Regions from separate parts of the Actinoplanes sp. NPDC051343 genome, predicted to be linked through region 3. Evidence: riboswitches for the same ligand, from Rfam matches in the RefSeq annotation. Region 3 holds a riboswitch; each other region holds the start of a gene.

Region 1 (5,759 bases), on a different contig from region 3:
CTTCACGCGGCTGCAGGAGTGGGACTTCGAGAACACGCCCCCCGAGGCGTACCCGCTGCTGCTGAACTACCCGTACTTCGATCTGTACCGCAAGCAGGTCGTCAAGCAGGCCGACCTGGTCATGGCGATGTATATCCGGGGCGACGCGTTCACGCCGGAGGAGAAGGCACGCAACTTCGCCTACTACGACGCGCGTACGGTGCGGGACTCCTCGCTCTCGGCCTGCGTCCAGGCGGTGCTGGCGGCCGAGGTGGGTCACCTCGAGCTGGCACACGACTATCTGGGCGAGGCCGCCCTGATGGACCTGCACGACCTGCACCAGAATGCCCGGGACGGCGTGCACGTCGCGTCGCTGGCCGGCACCTGGATCTCGCTGATCGCCGGTCTCGGCGGCATGCGTGACTTCAACGGCCAGCTGTCCTTCGCGCCGCGGCTGCCCAGCCGCATCACCAATCTCGAGTTCTCGATGCTGTGGCACGGGCTGCGGCTGCGGGTCGACGTCTCCGCCGAGGAGGTCACCTACTCGCTGCGCAACGGCGGCGGGGCGGCCCGGCTGACGCTGGTCCACCACGGCAAGGAGATCGAGGTGACCCAGGTCAAGCCGGTCTCGGTGCCGATCCCGCCGGCCCCGCCGGTCGGTCCGGCGCCGAGCCAGCCGCACGGCCGGGCGCCGGTGCGCCGGGCGACCAGCAGCGCCAACTGAAGCAGGAAGGGCCCCGCGAAAACGCGGGGCCCTTTTTTTAAAGCACTGATACGTGCACGTGATCCTTGTGATTACTCACACCGTGATAGGCATGCCAGTTGCCGGTCGCCGGAAACCAGATCTGCGCGTACCAGATCACGTAGTAGATGCCGAGGCGGTCCGCGTTACGCACGAGGAACGCCATCAGGTCGTTGCCGTAGTTCTTCATGTCGGCGTTGTGCGCGACCGAGAACCCGCTCTTCTGCAACGACCAGTCGCAGGCCCGGCCCTTGGGGTGCTCGTAAGGCCCGCCGTCGCGATGGCAGCCGACGAATCTATTGAAGCCCGCCTTCTTCACCTCTTGGTAGAGATGGAGCATGCGCGGCGTGATGCATCCGTTGGTGGTCGGGTCGTTCACCGTGCAGGCCTCGGGGGAGAAGCCGCCCTGGGCGTTTCGCGGCGCGGGCGCGGCGACCGGCGACTTGGCGACCACGAAGCCCTGGGTCAGGCTATCGCCACCGACCAGCTGAAGCGCCTTGTCGGCCGACTCCTTCTGCTTCTGCATCGCCAGCAGGTTGGTCTGCTGCGCCTTGACCTCGGCGTCGAGCGCCGCCTTCTTGGCGTTGACCTCGTCGATCGCCAGGTCGAGGTCGTGCAGCTTGCGATCGTGCAGCGCGTTGATCTCCTCGAGCGAGACCGCCTTGGCGAGGAAGTCGTCCGAGTCGTCGGCGCCGAGCAGGAAACGGGACGCGCTGAGGCGGCCGGTCTCGTACTGCTGGGTCGCGATCGCCGCGACCTCGGGGGTGAGGGCGTCGCGCTTGGCCTCGGCGTCCTTGATCTGACCGGCCAGCGCCTTCTGCTGGGTGGTCGACGTGGCGACCGCGGCCTTGGCCTGCACGTACTTCCGGTTGGTGCTCTCCAGCACGTCGTTGAGGGTGGAGTTGTCGGAGAGCTCGTCACCGCCCTTCTCGTCGGGGGACGTCGACGTGGAGGAAGATCCGGAGCCGGGCTCGGCCTGCGCCGGGGCGGTGACGGCGGTCAGGGTGGCGGCCACTATCAGCGGCACCAGGGCGAGATTCAGCCACCGACGGTGTCTGACGGTCATGCATGTCCTTCCGGGTGGACCGCCGACCGGGTTAGCTGACGGGTTCGGGACGGAAGCGATCCCTACCGCTCGTCATCAAGCGGATGCACCCCAACGGAAAACCTGGGTCCCCGGCTCGCCTCGCGGCGATTAGGCGGTGTTCTGCCGTGCAGATTCCGGCGCCGAGTTTACCCGAGCAGCGAGAATGCTTCAGGGTTCGAAAAGGACAAAAGCAGTTACCGTACGGCGACATCTAGTAATGGTGGGACGCATAGTGACTGGACAATTGCTCTGCGTATCAAAACTATCGATCAATCGATGGCGTCCGGTATCGTCGGCCGCGGTCTTCGAATGGAGACCGCCGCCTAATCACCCTTCGGGGTGAGCCGGGGAACCACCTTTTACACCGGGGTGAATCCGCTCGACGAAGAGCGGTAGGGATTTCTTCCGTCCCGAACCCGTCAGCTAACCCGGCCGGCGGCACCACCGGAAGGAATGCCTGTGCTGCCGAAAACCATGGCCGCGATACTGGTCGCCCTCGTCGCGGCGACCGGACTCGCCTCGCCCGCCCGGGCCGCACCCGGATCGTCGGGCGACGACGGCGAGGGCGGCTCCAAGTCGCTCACCCAGCAACTCGACACGGCCTCCCGCGGCTACCTCGAGGCCCGGGACAAACTGGCCGGCTCCAAGAAGAAGCAGACCGACCTGGCCACCCGACTCCAGCGGATCGACACCGAGATGGCGCCCCGGCAGGCCGCGTTCGACCAGGTCGTGCAGGAGTCCTACCGGGCCGGTCGGCTCGGGCCGATGAGCGCGCTGCTGACCGCCAACTCCTCGGCCGGCTTCCTCGACCGGGCCCAGGTCCTGCAGACCGTGGCGGCCCGCCAGCAGAAGGCGATGCACGACCTGCAAACCGCCCGCGAGACTCAGGGCCGGGCCAAGGCGGCGATCGACGCGACCGTGCGCGACCAGCAGAAACAGGTCGCCGTGATGGCGGCCCGCAAGGCGCAGGCCGAGGCGGCGCTCAAGACGGCGAACGCCGGACAGGACGACCCGCAACCGGGCGACGGCGGTGGCAGTTCCAAGGCGACGTCGGTCAACCGGAACTCGGACGGGTCGCTGTCACCCGAGGGATGCACGGTCAACGACCCGACCACCGACGGCTGCATCACCCCGCGCATGCTGCACGCCATGCAGCAGGCCAAGTCGGCCGGATTCACCCACTACGTGGCCTGCTTCCGGCATCAGAACAGTGGCGAGCATCCGAAGGGCCGGGCCTGCGACTTCGCGGCCGACAAGGGCGGCTTCGGCGGGGTCGCGTCGGGCGCCAGCAAGGACTACGGCAACCGGCTGGCCAACTACTTCATCAACAACTCCGACGAGTTGGGCGTCCTCTACGTGATCTGGTTCCGGCGCATCTGGCTGCCCAGCAGCGGCTGGAAGGCGTACACGAAGGGCAACGGCGACCCGTCGAGCGAGCATGAGAACCACGTACATCTCTCGGTGCGATGAAACGCAGAAGGCCGGCCCATCGGGGCCGGCCTTCTCTCATTTATTGCTGAATTCCTCGTACATCCGCATGATCTCCTCGGTCGGGCCGTCGGCCCGGATCACGCCCGACTCGAGCCAGATGGTGCGTTCGCAGGTGTCGCGGATCGTTTGTTCGCTGTGGCTGACCAGGAAGACCGTGCCGGCCTCCGCGCGTAGCTCACGCACCCGCGCCTCGCTCCGCTTGCGGAACTTCGCGTCGCCGGTGGCCAGCGCCTCGTCGATCAGCAGCACGTCGTGCTTCTTGGCCGCGGCGATCGAGAAGCGGAGCCGCGCCGCCATGCCGGACGAGTAGGTCTTCATCGGCAGCGTGCTGAACTCGCCCCGCTCGTTGATGCCCGAGAACTCGACGATGTCGGCGGTGCGCGCCTTGACCTCGGCCGGGGACATGCCCATGGCGAGGCAGCCCAGCTCGACGTTTTTCTCGCCGGACAGGTCGTTCATCAGGGCCGCGTTCACGCCCAGGAGAGACGGCTGGCCGGCCGCGTAGATCGCCCCGCCGCGCTCGACCGGCAGCAGGCCGGCGATGGCCCGCAGCAGCGTCGACTTGCCGGAGCCGTTGCTGCCGATCAGGCCGATCGCCTCGCCGCGGTAGGCCACGAAGGTGACGCCCTTGACCGCGTGCACCTCTCGGATGCTCGCCGCGTTCTTCTTCGTCATGATCCGTTTGAAACTCGCCGCCGGGCTGTTGGCGCCGGCCGCCGAGGCGCCATGGATGCGGTAGACGATGTGTGCCTCGTCCGCGATGACGGTGGGGACGCGTTCCTCAGCCACGGCCGTAACCCTTCTCTCCGCGCCGGAAGTACAGATAGCCGCCGATGACGACGAACACGGTCCAGATGATGGCTTCGATCCACAGGTGCAGCGGCGGGCCGACCAGCTCGACGTCCTTCATCAGGGCGTGCCGGCCCAGCTCGATGAAGACCAGCAGCGGGTTGGCCTTGATGATGTCGATCTTCCAGCCGTGGAACCGGTGGGTGAAGTTGGTGACCGGGTAGATCACGGCCGAGCCGTACAGCCAGAACCGCATGATGAACGGGATCAGCTGCCGGATGTCGTGCACCTTGGTGCCCAGCCGGGCGACGAACATCGCCAGACCGCCGTTGAACAGCGACTGCAATAGGAAAAGTGGCAGCATCAGCAGCCACTGCCATCGGATCGGCTCGCCGCTGATCAGCACGATGGCGAGCAGGACGCTGAGCGAGGCGATCATGTTGCGGATCTCGATCAACGTGACCGCGATCGGCAGACTCGCCCGGGGGAAATGCAGCGCCCGGATCAGACCGAGGTTGCCGGTGATGGCCGTCACACCGTTCTGCACGACCGTCTGGCTGAAGCCGAACAGGAACACACCGATGCACAGGTAGGTGATGAAGTTCGACTGGCTGCGCCGGGTGTTGATGATGACGCCGAAGATCACGTAGTAGACGCCCGCGTTGAACACGGGGGTCAGGACCTGCCAGATCATTCCGAGGCGGGTCTCGCCGAGGGTGGCGATCGTCCTCGCACGGGCGAACGCGCCGATGAAATGCCGGTAGGACCAGATCTGCTTCGCGTACTCGATGACGCTGGGCATCCGGCCGGCCGAGCCCAGACCATTCCGCTGGGCCAGCTCCTTGAGCGGCAACCCGGTTTCGGAATCGGCAACCGCCGTCTGAGACATGGGGTGGTGCTCCGATCTCGTCGGACCGATGGGGGTGTCGGACCCAGGCTTTCTTCGCGGGAACACTAGAGCAGCATGACAGCCGACCGCCGTTCCCTGCCGATGAAACGCAGTCGTATCGACGTGGCGAGACTAACCGGCCGAACGGCGGAACGCAACCGTTACGTCCTGGCGTATAGTGATCGTGTGGCGACAGGCAAGCGTGCACCCGCCGGCGCGGCGGTGCTCCGAGGAGACATCACCGCAGCAATCCGCAACGCCGTGATGAACGAACTGGCCGAGGTGGGTTACGGCCGGCTGTCCATCGAGGCGGTCGCGCGCCGGGCCGGGGTCGGCAAGACTGCGATCTACCGCCGGTGGAGCAACAAACTCGAGATGGTCCTCGAGATCGTCTCCGACGTGGCCGGGCGAGCCGTCCCGCTGCCCGACACGGGCAGTTTCGCCGACGACCTCGAACTGCTGACGATGATCGTAAGCCGTGCGCTCCAGCACCGGATCGCGTCCCAGATCATCCCCGACCTGATGGCCGAGGCGGCCCGAAACCCGCAGATCGCCGACACCCTCCAGAAGGCGCTGCGCACCCACCAGCAGGCGGTCGGCGAAAAGCTGGTCGGCCAGGCGGTGCGGCGCGGCGAGCTGCCCGAAGGCACCGATCCGGAGGTCGCCGTCGACCTGATGCTGGGCCCGCTCTACTGGCGCCTGGCGGTCGCCCGCACCCCGCTGCCCGACGGTTACCTCGAGAGGCTCCAGGCCGCGGTGATCGGCGCGCTGCGCGCCTCGGC
Region 2 (5,759 bases), on a different contig from region 3:
TGCAACGCGACGATCGCGCACATCACCAGCAGCAGGACGACACTCCACAGCACCACCCGCCGGAAGATGTCGCCCTCCCGGCCGGCCATGCCGACCGCCGAGGCGGCGATCGCCAGGTTCTGCGGACTGATCATCTTTCCGAGTACGCCACCGGACGAGTTGGCCGCCGCCAGCAGCACCGGGTCGAGCCCGGCCTTGGCCGCGGTCTGCACCTGCAGCGCCCCGAAGAGCGCGTTGGCCGAGGTGTCCGAGCCGGTGACCGCGGTGCCGATCCAGCCGAGGATCGGCGAGAGAATGACGAAGACCCCGCCGGTTGCGGCGAGTGCTTCGCCCAGGGTGTTCGTCTGCCCGCTCTGGTTCATGACGTACGCGAGGGCCAGCACTGCCATCACGGTCACGATGGCGTGGCGCAGGTTGGCGTAGGTCAGCCCGTACGCCCGCAGCGCCTTGCCCGCCGATATGCGCAGGACGACCGCGGTGAGGATGCCCGCGACGATCATCATCGTGCCGGCAGCCGGTAGCCAGCCGAAGGCGAACGTGACCGAGGAGAGCGGCTTCCCGTTGGCGCCCAGCACGTGCAGGCCGGGCCACGCGAAGCTGACCGTCCACGGCGACTTGGCCAGCGCCGCCTTGACCGGCCCGATGCTGATGATCGAGAAGATCGCGATGATGATGAGGTAGGGCGCGTAGGCCCGCACGATTTCCGCCGGGCTGTCCCGCCGCTCCAATGAGGCCGATGCGGCCGCGGAGGCCCCGGTGGCCCCGGTGGCTCGGGACAACTGCGGGGTCGGCGAGTCCTTACCGCCGCGCGCCGTCCCGTCGGGGTCACCGTCGTCCGGAGGAGACCCCGCAGGCGCCGCCGAGGCCCCGGAGCCGACGGCGGCTCCGGACCCGGCCGAGGTACCGGAGTCGCCCGACGAGCCAGAGCCGCCCGACGAGCCCGAGCCGGCCGACGAGCCGGATGCGACCGCAGGGCCGGAGCCGGCCGACGAGCCGGGAGCGCCGGATGTCGACGCCGCCAAAGTGGCCACCGACGACGGCGGAGCCGCGCCGGCCGTCACCATGTCCGGCTCGTGGGACGGTTTCCAGATGCGCAGGAAGCCGATCACCGAAGCCGCCGACAGCAGCGCCGCCACGATGTCGGTCAACGGCACCGACAGATAGTTCGAGGCCGCGAACTGCGCCACCCCGAACACCAGCCCGGCCGTGAGGGCGACCGGCCAGGTCTGGCGGAGTCCCCGCTTCCCGTCGATGACGAGGACGAGGACCAGCGGCACGACCACGGCCAGTATCGGCGTCTGCCGCCCGACCATCGCACCGAGCGTGTCGCTGTTCAGCCGCGGGTCGTCACCGGCCCCCGCGGCCACCGTGCCGAGCGTGACGATCGGCGTTGCCAGCGCCCCGAACGCGACCGGCGCCGTATTGGCGATCAACGCCACCGACGCCGCCCGGATCGGACTGAACCCGAGCGCGATCAGCATGACCACGGTGACCGCTACCGGCGTACCGAAGCCGGCCAGCGCCTCGAGCAGCGCGCCGAAGCAGAACGCCACGATGACGGCCTGGACGCGCATGTCCGGGCTGACCCGCGCCATCGATCGGCGCAGCACGTCGAAGTGGCCGCTGACCACGGTCAGGTTGTAGACCCAGATCGCGTTGAGCACGATCCACAGGATCGGGAAGAAGCCGAACGCCGCGCCCTCGGTGGCCGAGAGCACGGACTGTCCGACCGGCACGGAGTAGACGGTTATCGCGACGACCAGGGCCACCACCAGGGCGATGACGCCGGCCAGCCAGGCGCGCATGCGCAGCACGCCGAGCAGCACGAAGAGCGTTAGAAGGGGAAGAACTGCGAAGATCGCGGAGAGACCGACCGAATTGCCGACGGGGTCGGTCACGATCCGGAACTGATCCACCATAGGACCCATCCAGGGTTGTCGATCGTTCCGATCAATCTAAACCGCGCATGACCGAAACGAACAGCCCTAGATCCCGATGCGACCGAACCGCACGTCGCCCCACGACCAGATCGCGGTCAGTTGCACCCGCTGCCCGGGCTTCGGCGCATGCCAGACCCGGCCCACGCCGGCATAGACCGCCACGTGGTAGGCATGGCCGCCGCTCAGCCAGAAGACCAGATCGCCCGGCCGGGCGGCGGCTTTCGCGATGTGCCGGGCGGCACGGAACTGCCCGTCGGCCGTACGCGGGAGGCTGATCCGCACACTCCGATACGCGTACCCCGTCAAGCCGGAGCAATCGAAGGCGCTCGGCCCGGTGGCGCCGAAGCGGTACGGCTTTCCGTGTTGAGCACGCGCCGCGGCCACGATGTGATAGCTACGCATTCTCGCCGCGTACGCAATTCCAGCGGGAGTCGAACGCGCCGCGCAAGTGCCGGCGGCGGGAGCAATGGTCAGCACCACCAGTGCGGCGGCGATGAGAATGGCGAGACGAACCGGCAGAGCCTTGACGTCGAGAAACACAAAGAATCCTTGGTCCTTCAACCGCCTGCGAGGTTAGCTGTCGGATCAGGCCGGAAGGACGGCCCGTCGCGCGTGGCGACCTCACCCCGAGCCGGCTGGTGAGCCGGCATGATGGTTCCCCCGTCCCCGCTCACTGAAGATCCTGATAGGAGTCGGTTTCCTCGACGCTCTCGGTGAGCGGGACTCGGCGCCCGAGAGCGACCTCCCGTCGGGGAGGCACCGCATACCCATCGGCGGCCCTCCGTGATTCGACAGTTCACGCGCCGCGTCCCGCCCGCCTCATTGGTCCCGAACCGGAGGCCCCGGTCGCTACCTCTCCGGACATCGCAGCCGGATCGACCCGATTCGGCGGAAAAATACGGCCGCCGGACGGTGAACCTCGTCACCGAATTCGTTGACCCCCGAAAGTGGATATCGGTTAAGCGCGAGCCCGGATCGGTCGAAAGGTATTGGGATAGACCTCTGCAAAGGGCGGTGAATTGCATGGTTCTGCACCAGATCGGAGAGTGGACTGATGCGGAACTTCCCCGGCTCAACCGGGCGATTCTTTCCGGTGATGCCCCACCGGGACTACTCACCGAGCAGTGCACTCAGGTGCTTTTCCCGCTATTGCCGCAACCCGACCGAGTGCCCGCTGAGCAGGCAAAACGCTTGGCCGTACGCCTCGGATTCGTCGGCGCCTCGCTCGGCCGGCACTACCAGGAGCGGACGCCGGAGGGAAAGCGGACGCCGGAGCGGGCATACGACGGCCTGACCGTCGGTGACCTGCCTTTTCGTCTCTACTTCGAGGCGATCGCGGAGCGGACCGGCACCGGACACTGCGGCCGCGACACCTATGCCTCCCTGGTCCGCTGGAACGTCGGCACGCTGAAGGTCCTGCGAGGCGACGAGACGATGGCCGTGCTGCCCGGCGTCTTCGACGACGGCAAGGTGCGCAGTTACACCGGCACGCCAGGTGAGGAGCGCTTCTTTCTGCTGGTCAAGAAGGGCGAGGCGGTCGAACTCGCGATCAACGACGTGCTGGGGCCGCTGACCGGGGACGAGGGCGTCCTGCTCGGCGCCGAAGCCCTCGACCGGGTGCGCCTCGCGATCGAGCTGCTGGTCGCGCTGCGCGAACTGTTCCGCGATTTCGCCGCGCTCCCGCCCGAGCGCAGCATGCCGACCGACCAGTTCCTCGACGTGTTCCGGCAGTTCGCGGTCCATTGGACGCCCGGCGACGTCCCGCCCAGCGGCGCACTCGACCCGGAGGCGCTGAAACGGGACTTCCTGCTCGGCCTCAACCTCGACGGGTACGAGAGCAACGTCCGGCGCCTCTTCCCGGCGTTGCTGACCGCCGAGCGGGAGGCGATCGAGTCGATGATGGCCGAGCCGACGCTGCCCGAGCGTGTGCTCGCCGGCCTCGGCCGGTCGCCCGCCTCGCTGCGGGAGGCCGACCGGGGTGACCTGGTCCGGCTGGTCGGCGAGCATCCCGGCCTGGTCGACTGGTATCTGCTGCTCGCGGCGCACGCCCGGGCGGCCGGTGCGCACCTCATGCTGAGTAAGAAGTTCCTGTTCAAGCCGCAGCAGCGCCGGGATGCGGCAGGTCTCGGCGACCGGCCTCTGGTGTCGAACCGGTCCGGCACGACCGGCATGAACGAGACCTTCCTGGAGCGGATCACCCGGGCCCGGCAGGACCACCTGCTGGCGCCACTGCGCCGCGTCATAACCCGTGAAACACCAGAAACCACCACCAATACGGGTGTATCGTCGCCGATATCCGTTTCCCGTATGGGCTAAGGCGGTACGCAATGGGCCCCCAAGCCGTCGAGGTCGGTCATGAGCAGCTCATGGCCCTGATCGACCACACCTCGGCGGTCATCTACATGCGCGACGCCGACGGCCGCTACCTGCTCGTCAACCGTGAGTACGAGCGGCTGTTCAAGCTGCACCGCGAGGAGATCGTCGGTCTGACCGACCACGACCTGTTCCCGGAGCCGATCGCCGACGCGTTCCGGGCCAACGACCTGCAGGCATTCGCCCGCGGGGTGCCGGTGCAGGTCGAGGAACAGGCGCCGAGCGACGACGGGCTGCGCACCTACGTGACCGTCAAGTTCCCGCTCACCGACCCGCGCGGCCGGGCGTACGCGGTCTGCGGCATTTCGACCGACATCACCGAGCGGAAGCTGGCCGAGGAGGAGGTGCGCCGCCTCAACGACGAGCTCGAGATGCGGGTCCGTCAGCGCACCGCCGAACTCGAGGCGTCGACCCGCGAACTGGACGCGTTCGCGTACTCGGTCTCGCACGACCTGCGGGCCCCGCTGCGCTCCCTCGAGGGCTTCAGTCAGGTGCTGCTCGAGGACTTCGCCGACGATCTCGAGGAGGAGGCGCAGCGCTACCTGGGTCGCATCCAGGCCAACGTCACCCGGATGGCCCAGATGATCGACGACCTGCTGCATCTCTCCCGCGCGACCCGCTCCCAGCTGCGCCGCGAGCACACCGACCTGTCCGAGCTGTCCCGCGAGGTGCTCGCCGAACTGGCCGCCCAGCAGCCCGGCCGCCGGGTCGAGATCCATGTGCCGGACGGACTGGTCGCCCGGGCCGACCCGCACCTCGTACGCCTCGTCCTGCAGAATCTGATCGGCAACGCCTGGAAGTTCACCGCCCACCGGGACGACCCGGTGATCCGCATCGGCGTGCGGCGACAGGACGGCATCGACGTCTTCTCGGTCGAGGACAACGGCGCCGGTTTCGACCCGACCTACGCACACAAGATGTTCGACCCGTTCCAGCGGCTGCATTCGGCGGCCGAGTTCGAGGGCACCGGGATCGGACTGGCCATCGTCGCGCGGATCGTCACCCGGCACGGCGGGCAGATCCGGGCCGACGGCACCCCGGACGGCGGCGCCACCTTCCGGTTCAGCCTGACCGCCGCCCCGGCCGGTTGGGAGCTGCGATGACGAGCCACGGGCCGATCCTCCTGATCGAGGACAATCCGGACGACGTGCTGCTCACCATGCGCGCGTTCGGCAAGAACCGGATCAGCAACGAGGTGGTGGTCGCGAACGACGGCGAGCAGGCGCTTCATCTGCTGCTGCCGTCCGAGGGCGAGGCGGTCCACCCGGCGCTCGTGCTCCTCGACATCAAACTGCCGAAGATCGACGGACTCGAGGTGCTGCGGAAGGTCCGGGCCGACGACCGTACGCGTTCTCTCCCGATAGTCGTGCTGACCACCTCGAACGAGGAGCGCGACATCGTGGACAGCTACCGGCTGGGGGCGAACAGCTTTGTCCGCAAGCCGGT
Region 3 (5,759 bases):
GCCGATGCCGATCGCGGCCAGCAGGGCGATCCCGGCACGGCTGTGCCGCGCGTGCCGCAGAAGGCGCGGGTCGACGGGTTTCACGACGGGATCCGTTCGCTGGCTACCCGGCGGCGGAAGATCCAGTAGGAGAAGGCCTGGTAGGCGACCACGCCGGGTAGGATGATCAGGCCGGCCACGGTCAGCAGGTGCAGGGTGGAGTGGCTGGCGGCGGCTGCGGTGCTGGTCAGGGACCAGGCCGGGTCGAGGGTGCTGCGCAGCACCACGTGGCCGTGGGCGGTGAAGACGGCCACGACCGAGGCCGCCACCCCCAGGGCGGTCGCGGCGAAGGACCACGCCTCGCGCCCGGCCCGGGCCAGCAGCGCGGCCACGAAGCTCAGGGCGGCGGCGGCCAGGACCGTGCGGGAGCCCGTACCGATGCCGGCGACGACGAGCGTGACCGCGCCGCCGGTGCCCAGCCATGCGGCGAGCTTGCGGGCCCGGCGCCGTAGGGGGCCGCTGGTCCGCAGGCCGAGGAAGGTGGCTCCGAGCAGGGCTGCCGCGAAGAGCGCGGCGGCGGCGCCGATCAGGCCGGGCCAGGAGAGTACGGGGGAGAGGCTGCGGCCGAGCCCGTTGCCGACGACCGAGCCGTCGGGGCGCAGTGCGAGGCCACGGGTGATCACGGCGAGGAGGGCGCCCCAGACCGCGACCACGCCGGCCGATGAGAGGGCGAGGAGGGCGTCGGCCCGGCGGCGCCAGCGCAGGCCGTCGCCCTTGCCGCGGAATTCGAGCGCGACGCCGCGGATCGCCAGCAACAGCAGCACCGCGGCCACCGGCAGGTAGAGGCCGGAGAGCAGGGCGGCGTACCAGCCGGGGAAGGCGGCGAACGTGGCACCGATGGCGGCGACCAGCCAGACCTCGTTGCCGTCCCAGAACGGGCCGATGGTCTGCACGGCGGCGCCGCGCTCGTGGTCGTCGCGGCCGAGCAGCGGGCCGAGCAGGCCGACCCCGAAGTCGAAGCCTTCGAGCACGAAGAACAGCACCCAGGCGAGGACGACGACCGAGAACCAGAAGGTGATCATGTCAGTGCTCCTCAGTAGACGAGAGCGTCCGGTTGGTCGGCGGCGGGTGCCGGCGCTGCGGAAAGCGGCTGCCGGGACAGATGCCGCACGAGGCGGAACCAGACGACCGCGACGATCCCGTAGACGACGGTGAAGCCGGCCAGCGACGCGATGACCTCTGCACTGGTCAGACCCGGAGAGATGCCGTCCGCGACCTTGGAGATGCCGAAGGCGATCCACGGCTGCCGCGCGGTCTCGGTGAAGATCCAGCCGATGGTGTTGCCCGCCGCCGGCAGGATCGGGATCAACGGCAACCAGCGCAACAGCCAGCCGGGAGCCTCCCGGTCGCGGCGGGTCCGCCAGAGGAAGTACGCGGCGACGAGCGCGGCCAGCATGCCGACGCCGATCATCAGCCGGAACGACCAGAACGCGACCGGAATCATCGGGACGTAGTTGCCGGGGCCGTACTGGGCGGCGTACTGGGCCTGCAGTTCGTCGATGCCCTGCACGGTCGCACCCGGCGAGCCCTTGGCCAGGATCGACAGCAGCCCGGGGATGTCGAGCGCGAAGGACGGCAGCGGCTTGCCGGTCGTCACCAGCGAGAACGGCGCACCGGCGGTGGTCGTGTAGAGAGCCTCGGCCGCGGCCATCTTCATCGGCTGCACCTGGGTGATGACCTTGCCGAGGCGGTCACCGGTCAGTGCGGTCGCCGCCCCGCCGGCCAGCATCAGCCACGCGCCGAGCTTGGACAGCGGCCGGAAGCCGGGGTCGGCCGCCCGCCGCCAGACCGCGATCGCCAGCAGCAGCGCGCCGCCGATCATCGCCGCGCCGCTGAGCGTGTGCGGGAAGGCGGCCAGGTTGACCTTGTTGAGCAGCAGTTCGCGGAACGAGGTCAGGTGGGCCCGGCCGGTGACCGGGTCGAGCGAGTACGCGACCGGGTTCTGCATGAAGCTGTTGCCGGCCAGGATGATGAACGCGCTGAGCACCGTGCCGAGCGAGACGATCACGATGGTCGCGGCGTGGGCGAGGCGGGGCAGCCGGTCCCAGCCGAAGTACCAGAGCGCGAGGAACGTGGCCTCGAGGAAGAACGCCAGCATGCCCTCGATCGCCAGGGTGGGGCCGAAGACGTCGCCGTAGAACTTGGCGAACGCGCTCCAGCCCATGCCGAACTGGAACTCCTGCACGAGGCCGGTGACCACGCCGACCGCGAACGTGACGATCAGCAGCTTGCCGACGAATTTCGTGAGATCGCGCCAGACCGGGGTCCGGGTGCGCAGCCAGGTGATCTCGAGGCCGGCGGCGACCGCGGCCAGGCTGATCGACATCGGCACGAAGAAGTAGTGGTAGATCGTGACCACCGCGAACTGCAACCGCGTCAGGTCGAGCACGTCCATTCGTGAGCCCCCTCTACGACGTCTCGTAGTAGATACTACGACGCGTAGTACGACGCCGTGCAGTAGACTCGGTCACATGGCATTGGGCGACCTGGAACGCGACGTCATGGCACAGCTGTGGGCGGCCGCCGGGCCGTTGACCGTGCGTCAGGTGCACGAGCGGCTCAACCAGGACCGCGACCTGGCCTACACGACCGTGATGACCGTCCTCGACCGCCTGGCCAAGAAGGACGTGGTCACCCGCCAGAAGGCGGATCGCGCTTATCTGTACGCCCCGGCGCAGTCCCGCGAAGAGATGACCGCCGCGGTCATGCTCGACGCCCTGACCGCGAGCGGCGACCAGGACGCGGCGCTGGCCTACTTCGTCGGCCAGTTGCCCCCGGAGGCGCTGGCCGCCGCCATCGAGGCCGCCAAGCAGAAGTGATGGCTTGCCATGCGTTCTTGGGCGGTGGGTGGGGCGGTTGGACGGGGTGACCGCGCTGCTGCTCGGTGCTCTCGGGCTGACCCTGTCGCTGCTCGTGCCGGGGCCGCTCGCCCGGTCGCGCTGGCCCGACCGGGCGCCGCGCGCGGCCGTACTCCTGTGGCAGGCGATCACCCTGGCCGCCGTGCTGAGCGCGCTCGGCGTCGTGCTCGCGGTGCCCGAGGAGCTCACCCGGGCGTACGGCTCCCGTAAGCCGGTCGTGGCCGGCGCCCTGTTGATCGCCCTGGCCGTCGCCGCCGTGATCGTCGCCCGGCTGCTGATCTCGCTCTGGGGCGTGACCCGGCGCTCGCGGGCCCGCCGCGAGCGCCACCGCCTGCTGGTCGACCTGCTCGACCGGGCCGAGCGGCGCCACGAGTTCGGCCCGGACCACCTGCGGGTGCTCGAGGGCGCGCTGCCGCTGGCCTACTGCGTGCCCGGGCGCGAGCCGCGGGTCGTGCTCAGCGACGGTGTGCTGCAGGTGCTCGACCGGGCGCAGGTCGACGCGGTGCTCGCCCACGAGCAGACCCATCTGCGGCACCACCACGACGTGGTGATGGAGTCGTTCACCGCCTTCTACCGCGCGGTGCCGCCACCGCTGCGAAGCCGGGTGCCTCTGGACGCCGTACATCTGCTTCTGGAGATGGTGGCCGACGATGCCGCACGGCGCGTCGCGGGCCCCGCGGCCCTGCGGGCCGCGCTGGAAAGGTTGACCGATGCGGTCCCTCTGGCGGAGGACGCCCGGGCCGACCCGTGGGGTGACGCGCGTCGCCGGAGACTGGACCGGCTGTCGGCGCCGCGCCCCGAGTCGCCCGGCCTGAGTCTTGTCGCGGGACTAGCCGCGGCCGCCCTGCTGGTACTACCCACCGTCATCCTGGTCGTGCCCTGGCTCGACCGGGCGCTGGAGGAGTGGCCGTTCTAGTCACTCTGAGTGGCTGTCGGCATGCAAGCAGTTTCCCCGTCGCGTCGGCTTCAGTTAAGGCAATGATCGGGAGTACGGTGGTGCCCGGTCCGGCAGCCCCCCATCGTCCATCCGGCCGATCTGACGGACCACCGCCTAATCGTCGTGCCTTGACGAACCGGGGACCCGAGCAGTTGGGGTGAAGCCGTGCATCTCGCGGCCGGGCGCGCTTCCCGCTCGAACCCGTCAGCTAACCCGATCGGCGGATGAGGGAAGAAAGGACGACGCACGTAACGTGAAACGGAACGGGGCGCGCCGCGCCGTAATGCTGCGCAGCCTGCTCTGCCTCGTCGCCGCGGCCGGCGTAGTTGTCACCGCACCGGCCACCGCGGCACTCGCGACGCCCTCGCCGTCCAGCGTCGAGGCGCAGATCGACACCCAGTGGAATCAGCTAGAGCCGATCATCGAGCTGTACAACGACGTGCACGGCAAATTGATCAAGAACCAGGCTCAGCTGAAGAAGCTCACCAACCAGCTCACCCCGCTCCAGGTACAGGTGGACGTCGCCCTGTCCTCGGTTCGCGGCCTGGCCACTGACGCGTACAAGCAAGGTTCGCCGAGCGCGGTCAGTGCCATGTTGATGAGCGGGTCGACGAACCAGCTGACCGACAAGCTGACCCTTCTGGACCAGCTTGCCCGGCACCAGCAGGCGCAGATCGCCGGCGTCGCCAAGCTGCGCGACCAGTACGCCAAATCCAAGAATGACCTCCAGCTTCTGACCAACTCCATCGCCGCGCGCGATGCCGATCTGGCGCAGAAGAAGAAGGCCATCAATGTGAAGATCGATGCGCTGCAGAAGCTGCGCATCAAGGCGTACGGGGCGTCCGGTGGCGACACCGGACCCCTGCGGATCGGGCCGTGCCCGGTCACCTACACCAACGACGACGGCGGTAAGGCGGCGCGCAAGGCGTGCTCGCTGATCGGCAAGCCGTACGTCTTCGGGTCGGACGGCCCGAGCACGTACGACTGCTCCGGCCTGACCAAAGAGGCGTGGGCGACCGTGGGCGTGACCCTCGACCACTACACGAAAGACCAGTGGAACGAGGGCAAGCCGGTCAGCCGGGGAGATTTGCAGCCAGGTGACCTGGTGTTCTTCTTCCCTGGTTCGTTGCACCACGTGGCCATCTACATCGGTGGTGGTGAAGTGGTGCATGCTCCGCACACGGGTGACCATGTGCGGATGGCGGTGATGGACAACGTCGGTCCGATCGCCGGTTACCGGCGTCCGGGCTGACCGAGGCAGGCAAGTTGCTTCGGGGGACGCCAATGGCGTCCCCCGTTTGCTGTGCCTAGCCGTCGACGCGGTGGGTCGACCAGAACGAGGTGAGGTCGGTCGAGCCGGCCGCGGCCTGGGCGGCGGCCTTGAAGTCGGCGACCGTCGAGACGCCGTACCAGTGCGACGCGGCGTACGACTTGAGCAGGTTCGTCATCGCGGTCGTGCCGATCAGGCGCCGCAGGTCGTGCAGCGTGCACTTGCCGTAGCCGTAGACGACGGTGCTGTAGCGGCTCGAATGCGCGTCCCAGTAGGCCATCGAGTTGGTGAGCCGCTCGGCGCTCGACTGCCACGTGATCCCGCAGCCCGACCCGGTCTTGTTGAAGTACAGGTCGGTGGCGTAGTCGGTGAAGCCCTCGTCCAGCCACGGCGTGTTGTATTCGTCGTCGCCGACGATCCCGTAGAACCACTGGTGGGCCAGTTCGTGGGCGAGCGCGGTCGAACTGACCACGTCGAGCACGAACCCGGGATACTCCATGCCGCCGAACCAGAACCCGTTGTCCAGGACCACGTCGGCCTCGGCGTACGGATAGGCGCCGAACCGCCCGGAATGGGCATCGAGCGCCGACGTCGCCGTGCCGAGCATCGAACTCGCGTTGGCGGCACTGACCGAACTGACCCGGTAGACGTTGAC
Region 4 (5,759 bases), on a different contig from region 3:
CTGTTCAAGGGCGTGACCGGGTCGTCGGTGCTGGCCAAGTTCGACATTCCCAATCCGGAGCTGACGATCGCGGTGACCCCGGCCAGTCTGCGCGGCGGCCCATTGCCGGGTGCGGTTCCGATGCGGCCGGTTCCGTTCTCCGGCGGCGGCTCGATCCCGGACTGGTTGCTGACGCCGGGCGACCGGCCGCGGGTGCTGGTCAGCCGGAGCACGCTGAAGGGGCCGAACGACGGCGACCCGATGCCAGCCGTCATAGCGGCAGCGACGTCCGTCGATGCCGAATTCGTTCTGGTGCGGCCGGCGAAGGCAACCGGCCTTCCCGCGAATGTGCGGGCCGTCGACCGGATCCCCCTCGACCGGGCCCTGCCGCATGCCGCCGCCTTCATTCACCACTCCGGGGCGGGGAGTGTGCTCGGCGGGCTGGTCGCCGGGGTCCCGCAATTGACCACCCCGGGAGCGGGCGACCGCCGTTACAACGCGCGAATGCTGGCCGACCGCGGAGCCGGATTTGCCGTCGATGCCAAGGCGATCGGCGCCGCCGACCTGACCCGTTTGCTGACCGACGAATCGCTGCGCGCGGCGGCTCAGGAGGTCGCCATCGAGATCGCCGAAATGCCGCCGCCGTCTGAAGTGGTGCCTGAGCTCGAGAAGCTCGTCCGAGGCTGAATCGTTCGCACGGACCGCCTCGATGGCGCCGCTCTGATGTCATGGAGGACGACCGGGAGGTTCCGATGAACGTCGAAGACCCGACCGCCAAGTCCCGTCGCTTCTGGGACGACGTCGCCCCGCGCTACGACCGGGCCATGCGTCTTCTGGAGCGCTACCAATTCCGAGGCGGCCGTGAATGGGTGTGCTCGCGGGCCCGCGGCGACGTTCTCGAGGTCGCCGTCGGCACCGGCCTCAACCTCGGCCTCTATCCGCCCGGCACTCGCCTGACCGGCGTTGACCTGAGTCCGGAAATGCTGGCGCGGGCTCGTTCCCGATCGGCTGCGATCAATGCGCCGATCGAGCTGAAGGAGGCCGACGTGGAGGCGCTGCCGTTCGGCGACGGCACTTTCGACACGGTGGTGTCCACATTGGCCATGTGTGCGGTGCCCGATGAGCGCGCGGCCGTTCTGGAGATGCGCCGGGTGCTGCGGCCAGGCGGCCGGCTGCTGCTGCTCGACCACATCGGCAGCAATTGGTGGCCGATCCGGGCCGGTCAGCGACTGATGGAGATCTACACGATTCCGCACGGGGGCGAGCACATGACGCGGCGGCCGCGGCCGGTCGTCGAGCAGGCCGGGCTCGTCATCGAGGAATCGGAGCGGCTCAAGGCGGGCACGGTCGAGCGGATCAGCGCTAGGAAACCGTGAGGAATTCGCCGAGAAAGCGGGCCTCGTCGAGCAACTGGGCGGCCCGATCGGCGTGCCCGGCCCGGTCGTAATCGGCGGCGGCCTCTTCGCGGGAGGCGATTTCATCGCGCACGATCTGCGCGATGTCGTCGGGGGAGAGCACCCGGCGTTCGGCCTCGGCGGCACCGACACCGATTGGCGACTGCTCGATTGCGAGGCCCTTGGTCTCGGCCGGGACGACGGCTTCCGCGTTGTCAATGGCGGCCAGCGTGGACCGCAGCACGCCGACGGCGAGCCGATCGCGGGCCTTCATCGCGGCGGGCAGGGCTTGGCGGAGTTGCTCACGAATCGAGACGGACACGGTTCGTCAGATTAGCCGAACGCCGCTTTCAAATGCGGCAGGAGCGCTTCCAGCGCCGCGCTGACCCGAGGGCGCCAAACGAGCGCGAGCAGGGCGGCAATCGGGACTCCGGTGATCGGCACCGCTTTCAGATCCGGAAAGTCGGCGGCCATCGATTCGCTCAGGACCGCCACGCCGAAACCGCGGGCGGCGAGACTCGCCACGGCGCCGGGCGCCGATGCGGCGAGCGCGAGATCGGGGATCAGACCCTGCGACAGGAAGGCTTCGTCGAAAACGGCACGGATGCCGGTGCCTTCCGGCAGGGTGACGAGCGGGTACGCGGTGAGCTCCTCGACGGAAACCGCGTCCCGGCCGGCGAGTTCTGAATCGGGCGGGGCCAATGCGATAAGCCCTTCCCGGGCGATGACGTGGGAAGCCAGATGCTCCGGGGCGTCGCCGGCCAGACCGACCAGCGCGATGTCGTAGAGCGAGACCCGCACGCCGGTCACCAACTGGTCGGAGTTGTCCTCGGCCAGCTCGAGTTCGATGGCCGGATGCGCGCGGTGGAAGGCGGCCAGGGCGGCGAAGAGCGGCTTCACCTCACAGCCGATCACCATGCCGATCGTCAGGTGGCCGCGCACCAGCCCCTGAACCTGGTCGACGGTCTGCCTCAGGCCGGCCGCGGCGTCCAGCGCGGCTTTCGCGTACGGCAGGGCCTCGCGCCCCGCCTCGGTGAGGCGGGCGGTGCGCCCGGACCGGTCGAAGAGCTCCGCCCCGAGCTCCTTTTCCAGGGCTTTGACCTGCGCACTCACCCCGGATTGGCTGATTCGCACCCGGGCTGCCGCGCGGGTGAAGTTGGCCTCGTCGGCGACCGCGGCGAAGTACTCGAGCTGGCGAAGTTCCATAACCACAGATTCTAGTTACGACAAGAACCATCTGTTGGACTGCTGAGGCCGACCGCGGAAGGGTGGCGTCATGAACGAACGACAGAAGGCCATGAAGCCCGAAGACCTGACCCGCCTCTTCGTCGAGCGGGCCAACGCCAGAGACGCGGCCGGCCTGGCCGAGCTCTACGAGGAAGGCGCGGTCATGGCCTACCCTCCCGGCGGCCAGACCGTCGGCCGAGCCGCGATCGAGAAGCTATGGGCCGAGCTGTTGCCCAAGATGCCGGAGATCAAGCCCGAGCAGCCATTGCCGACGCTGATAAGCGGCGACCTCGCCCTGACCTCGACGCCGCCGCGTGACGGCTCCGGTGCCCGTGCGCAGGTGGTGCGCCGCCAGGCCGACGGCTCGTGGCTGCGGGTGCTCGACCAGCCCGAGTTCGTCACCCCGGGCAGTCGATGAGGCGGTGTCGCTGTGGTGGTGCCGACGGGGGCAATGGCACCACCACAGCGCACGGGGAACGGGGCACAGGGGTTGGTGCGGTGAAACTATCTAGCTCAGAGCGCGATCCGCTGACCGGGGAAGATCAGGTTCGGGTCGTTGATGATGCCGCTGTTGAGCTTGGCCAGCGAGTGCCAGCCGCCCTTGACCTGATAGCGCGAGGCGATGGCCGACAGCGTGTCGCCCGAACGCACCACATAGGTCTTGCCGGTCGCCTTGACCGACGCCGACCGGACGACCCGGTTGGTGGTCGCCTTGTGCTGGCTCGACTTCGACGACTTGTGGGTCACCGACTTCGAGGTGTTGCTCGACTTGGTGCTGTGCGACTTCGAGCTGTGCGACTCGCTGTGCGAGCCGCTGGTGTTGCTGCCCGAGTAATGCTTGGTCGAGCCGCCCTTCTTGCCGCACACCGGCCAGGCGCCGATGCCCTGGCCCCGCAGAACCTTCTCGGCGATCGCGATCTGTTCCGACCGGCTCGCCTTGTTGGCCGTGCTGGCGTACTTGCCGCCGCCGTACGCCTTCCAGGTGCCCTTGGTGAACTGCAGGCCACCGTAGAAGCCGTTGCCCGTGTTGATGCTCCAGTTACCACCGGACTCGCACTGCGCGACGGCGTCCCAGTTCACGCTGGACGCCTGCGCCGGCGAGGCCGGCCCGAGCAGGGCGGCGGTGCCCGCCACGCCCGCGGCGGTGATGCCGAGGGCAATACGGGCATGCTTTCGAATCTGTGCCATGACAGAAATTCCTCCACGCCTGCGAGGTCAGCTGTCGGGTTCGGGCTGAGGTGCCCGGCCGCGGTTGGCGGCTTCACCCCGAGGCGCGCACCAGCGCGCCGAGGAACTTTTGGGTCCCCCGCTCCATGCCTTGGGTCAATTTCCGTCGGGCGGCGGCAAGGACTCGGCGATCCGCCCACGGTGTCCACGATGGCGGACCCGACCGAACCTAGCCGGACGAATTCGGCGACCGCCAAGTTAAGGTGACCTTGTTCTCAGTAATTGACCTATTTGATCTTTCTTTAGGACGAGTATGACCGATATGTGGAGTCCTTAAATTACCAGTCGGTAACCTTCGACTCCATGTCGCTTTGTCTGATGCAGAATCGGCAACTATGACCCAGCCCACCCGCGAGCACGATGTCGTCGTCTACGGCGCCACCGGCTTCGCCGGCGCCCTCGTCGCCCGTCATCTGGCCGCGTACGCCCCTGTCGGCGCCCGGATCGCGTTGGCCGGCCGTTCGGAGACGAAGCTCACTTCGGTCAAGACCGAGTTGGGCGTCGATTGGCCGATCGTGGTCGCCGACGCCTCCGACGAAGCCGCCCTGTCCCGGCTCGCCACCTCCACCCGGGTGGTCGTCACCACGGTCGGGCCGTACCTGAGATACGGCCGCCGGTTGGCCGCGGTCTGCGCTGCGGTGGGCACCGACTACGCCGACCTGACCGGCGAGGTGCTCTTCGTCCGCGACAGCATCGACGCCAACCACGACATGGCCCGCCGCACCGGCGCCCGCATCGTGCACGCCTGCGGCTTCGACTCGATCCCCTCCGACATCGGTGTCCACGTCCTCAATCGTCAGGTCAAGGCTGACGAGGCGGGCGACCTGACCGACACCACGCTGGTCGTGACCAGCCTCCGCGGAGGCATGAGCGGCGGCACCATCGACACCATCCGCGCCCAGATGGAGGAAATGAAGAAGGACCGCGCGCGGCGCCGCATCGCGGCCAGCCCCTACTCGCTGAGCCCTGACCGCGCGGCCGAGCCCGACCTGGGACGCCAGCCGGACATGGTCACCCTGCCCGGTCCGGCCGTCGACCCGTCGTTGCGGGGCACGCTCGCCCCGTTCTTCATGGCGCCGTTCAACACCCGGATCGTGCGCCGGTCGAACGCGCTGCAGAACTGGTCGTACGGCCGCACGTTCCGCTACCGCGAGGTCATGAGCATCGGCACGTCTCCGCTTTCACCGCTGCTGGCCGGGGCCCTGAAGGCCGGGATCGGTGCCGCGATGGTCGGCCTGGCGGTGACGCCGCCGGCGATCCTCGACCGTGTTCTGCCCAGCCCGGGCAGCGGCCCCAGTGAGCGCACCCGCACGTCGGGCCATTTCACCGTCGACGTCTTCACCCGCACGACGACCGGGGCTCGCTATCGCTCGCGGGTCCGCGCGAAGGGTGATCCGGGCTATGCGGCGACCGCCGTCATGCTGGGCGAGTCGGCGCTGGCCCTGGCCTTCGACCGCGACGAGTTGCCGCCTTCGGAGGGTGGCGTGCTGACGCCGGCCACCGCCATGGGAGATGTGCTGGTCAACCGCTTGCGCACGGCGGGCCTGACGATCACCGCGGGCCGCGCCGACTGAGGGCACTGCCGTGACCCGTGCGGCAAGATCCGTGCGGCCAAGATCCGTGCGGCCACGGCTCCGCTCCCGGCCGGCCCGCTGCAGATCGAGGAGTTGACCGGCAGTGGGCCGGGCCGGGCGTGATCCGCCCGGACAAGTCCGGGTCCGTCGGCCGGCCCTGTCGGGAACGCAGGCGTACCTGATCTACGCGAGACTGCCCGACCATCGCCGGTACGTCAATGAGCGAGGAGGTGGCCGGCGATCCACGTCAGGTGGTCAGCCAGTTCGTCCGGGTCCTCGGCCATGTCGCGCGAGATCCAGTCGATGATGACCTCGCTGATGCCCGCGATCAGCGCCAGCAACGTGCGTTCCAGCCGCC

Evidence for each region. A riboswitch is a leader RNA that binds a small molecule or an ion and turns the genes downstream of it on or off. The one in region 3 is predicted to bind cyclic di-AMP.
Region 1: linked by a shared signal. The riboswitch ahead of ACIA5C_RS38705 (coiled-coil domain-containing protein) and the one ahead of ACIA5C_RS13815 (NlpC/P60 family protein) in region 3 are both predicted to bind cyclic di-AMP.
Region 2: linked by a shared signal. The riboswitch ahead of ACIA5C_RS18515 (C40 family peptidase) and the one ahead of ACIA5C_RS13815 (NlpC/P60 family protein) in region 3 are both predicted to bind cyclic di-AMP.
Region 4: linked by a shared signal. The riboswitch ahead of ACIA5C_RS31625 (transglycosylase family protein) and the one ahead of ACIA5C_RS13815 (NlpC/P60 family protein) in region 3 are both predicted to bind cyclic di-AMP.

What each region holds. Positions count from the first base shown of each region.
Region 1 covers NZ_JBITEL010000015.1:69,049-74,807, reverse strand. The annotation lists gene ACIA5C_RS38715 (glycoside hydrolase family 65 protein) at 1-703, shown strand, start outside; gene ACIA5C_RS38710 (coiled-coil domain-containing protein) at 741-1,787, opposite strand; cyclic di-AMP (ydaO/yuaA leader) riboswitch at 1,793-1,933, opposite strand; cyclic di-AMP (ydaO/yuaA leader) riboswitch at 2,119-2,264, shown strand; gene ACIA5C_RS38705 (coiled-coil domain-containing protein) at 2,262-3,278, shown strand; gene ACIA5C_RS38700 (ABC transporter ATP-binding protein) at 3,315-4,088, opposite strand; gene ACIA5C_RS38695 (ABC transporter permease) at 4,081-4,977, opposite strand; gene ACIA5C_RS38690 (TetR/AcrR family transcriptional regulator) at 5,164-5,759, shown strand, end outside.
Region 2 covers NZ_JBITEL010000005.1:221,297-227,055, reverse strand. The annotation lists gene ACIA5C_RS18520 (L-lactate permease) at 1-1,928, opposite strand, end outside; gene ACIA5C_RS18515 (C40 family peptidase) at 1,986-2,480, opposite strand; cyclic di-AMP (ydaO/yuaA leader) riboswitch at 2,488-2,648, opposite strand; gene ACIA5C_RS18510 (hypothetical protein) at 3,108-4,256, shown strand; gene ACIA5C_RS18505 (ATP-binding protein) at 4,268-5,416, shown strand; gene ACIA5C_RS18500 (response regulator) at 5,413-5,759, shown strand, end outside.
Region 3 covers NZ_JBITEL010000003.1:678,450-684,208, forward strand. The annotation lists gene cydC (thiol reductant ABC exporter subunit CydC) at 1-84, opposite strand, end outside; gene cydB (cytochrome d ubiquinol oxidase subunit II) at 81-1,061, opposite strand; gene ACIA5C_RS13800 (cytochrome ubiquinol oxidase subunit I) at 1,073-2,434, opposite strand; gene ACIA5C_RS13805 (BlaI/MecI/CopY family transcriptional regulator) at 2,511-2,858, shown strand; gene ACIA5C_RS13810 (M56 family metallopeptidase) at 2,905-3,813, shown strand; cyclic di-AMP (ydaO/yuaA leader) riboswitch at 3,936-4,072, shown strand; gene ACIA5C_RS13815 (NlpC/P60 family protein) at 4,088-5,086, shown strand; gene ACIA5C_RS13820 (M1 family metallopeptidase) at 5,142-5,759, opposite strand, start outside.
Region 4 covers NZ_JBITEL010000010.1:298,322-304,080, reverse strand. The annotation lists gene ACIA5C_RS31650 (nucleotide disphospho-sugar-binding domain-containing protein) at 1-666, shown strand, start outside; gene ACIA5C_RS31645 (class I SAM-dependent methyltransferase) at 732-1,355, shown strand; gene ACIA5C_RS31640 (hypothetical protein) at 1,342-1,695, opposite strand; gene ACIA5C_RS31635 (LysR family transcriptional regulator) at 1,707-2,579, opposite strand; gene ACIA5C_RS31630 (YybH family protein) at 2,671-3,018, shown strand; gene ACIA5C_RS31625 (transglycosylase family protein) at 3,114-3,788, opposite strand; cyclic di-AMP (ydaO/yuaA leader) riboswitch at 3,790-3,956, opposite strand; gene ACIA5C_RS31620 (saccharopine dehydrogenase family protein) at 4,163-5,401, shown strand; gene ACIA5C_RS31615 (TetR/AcrR family transcriptional regulator) at 5,617-5,759, opposite strand, start outside.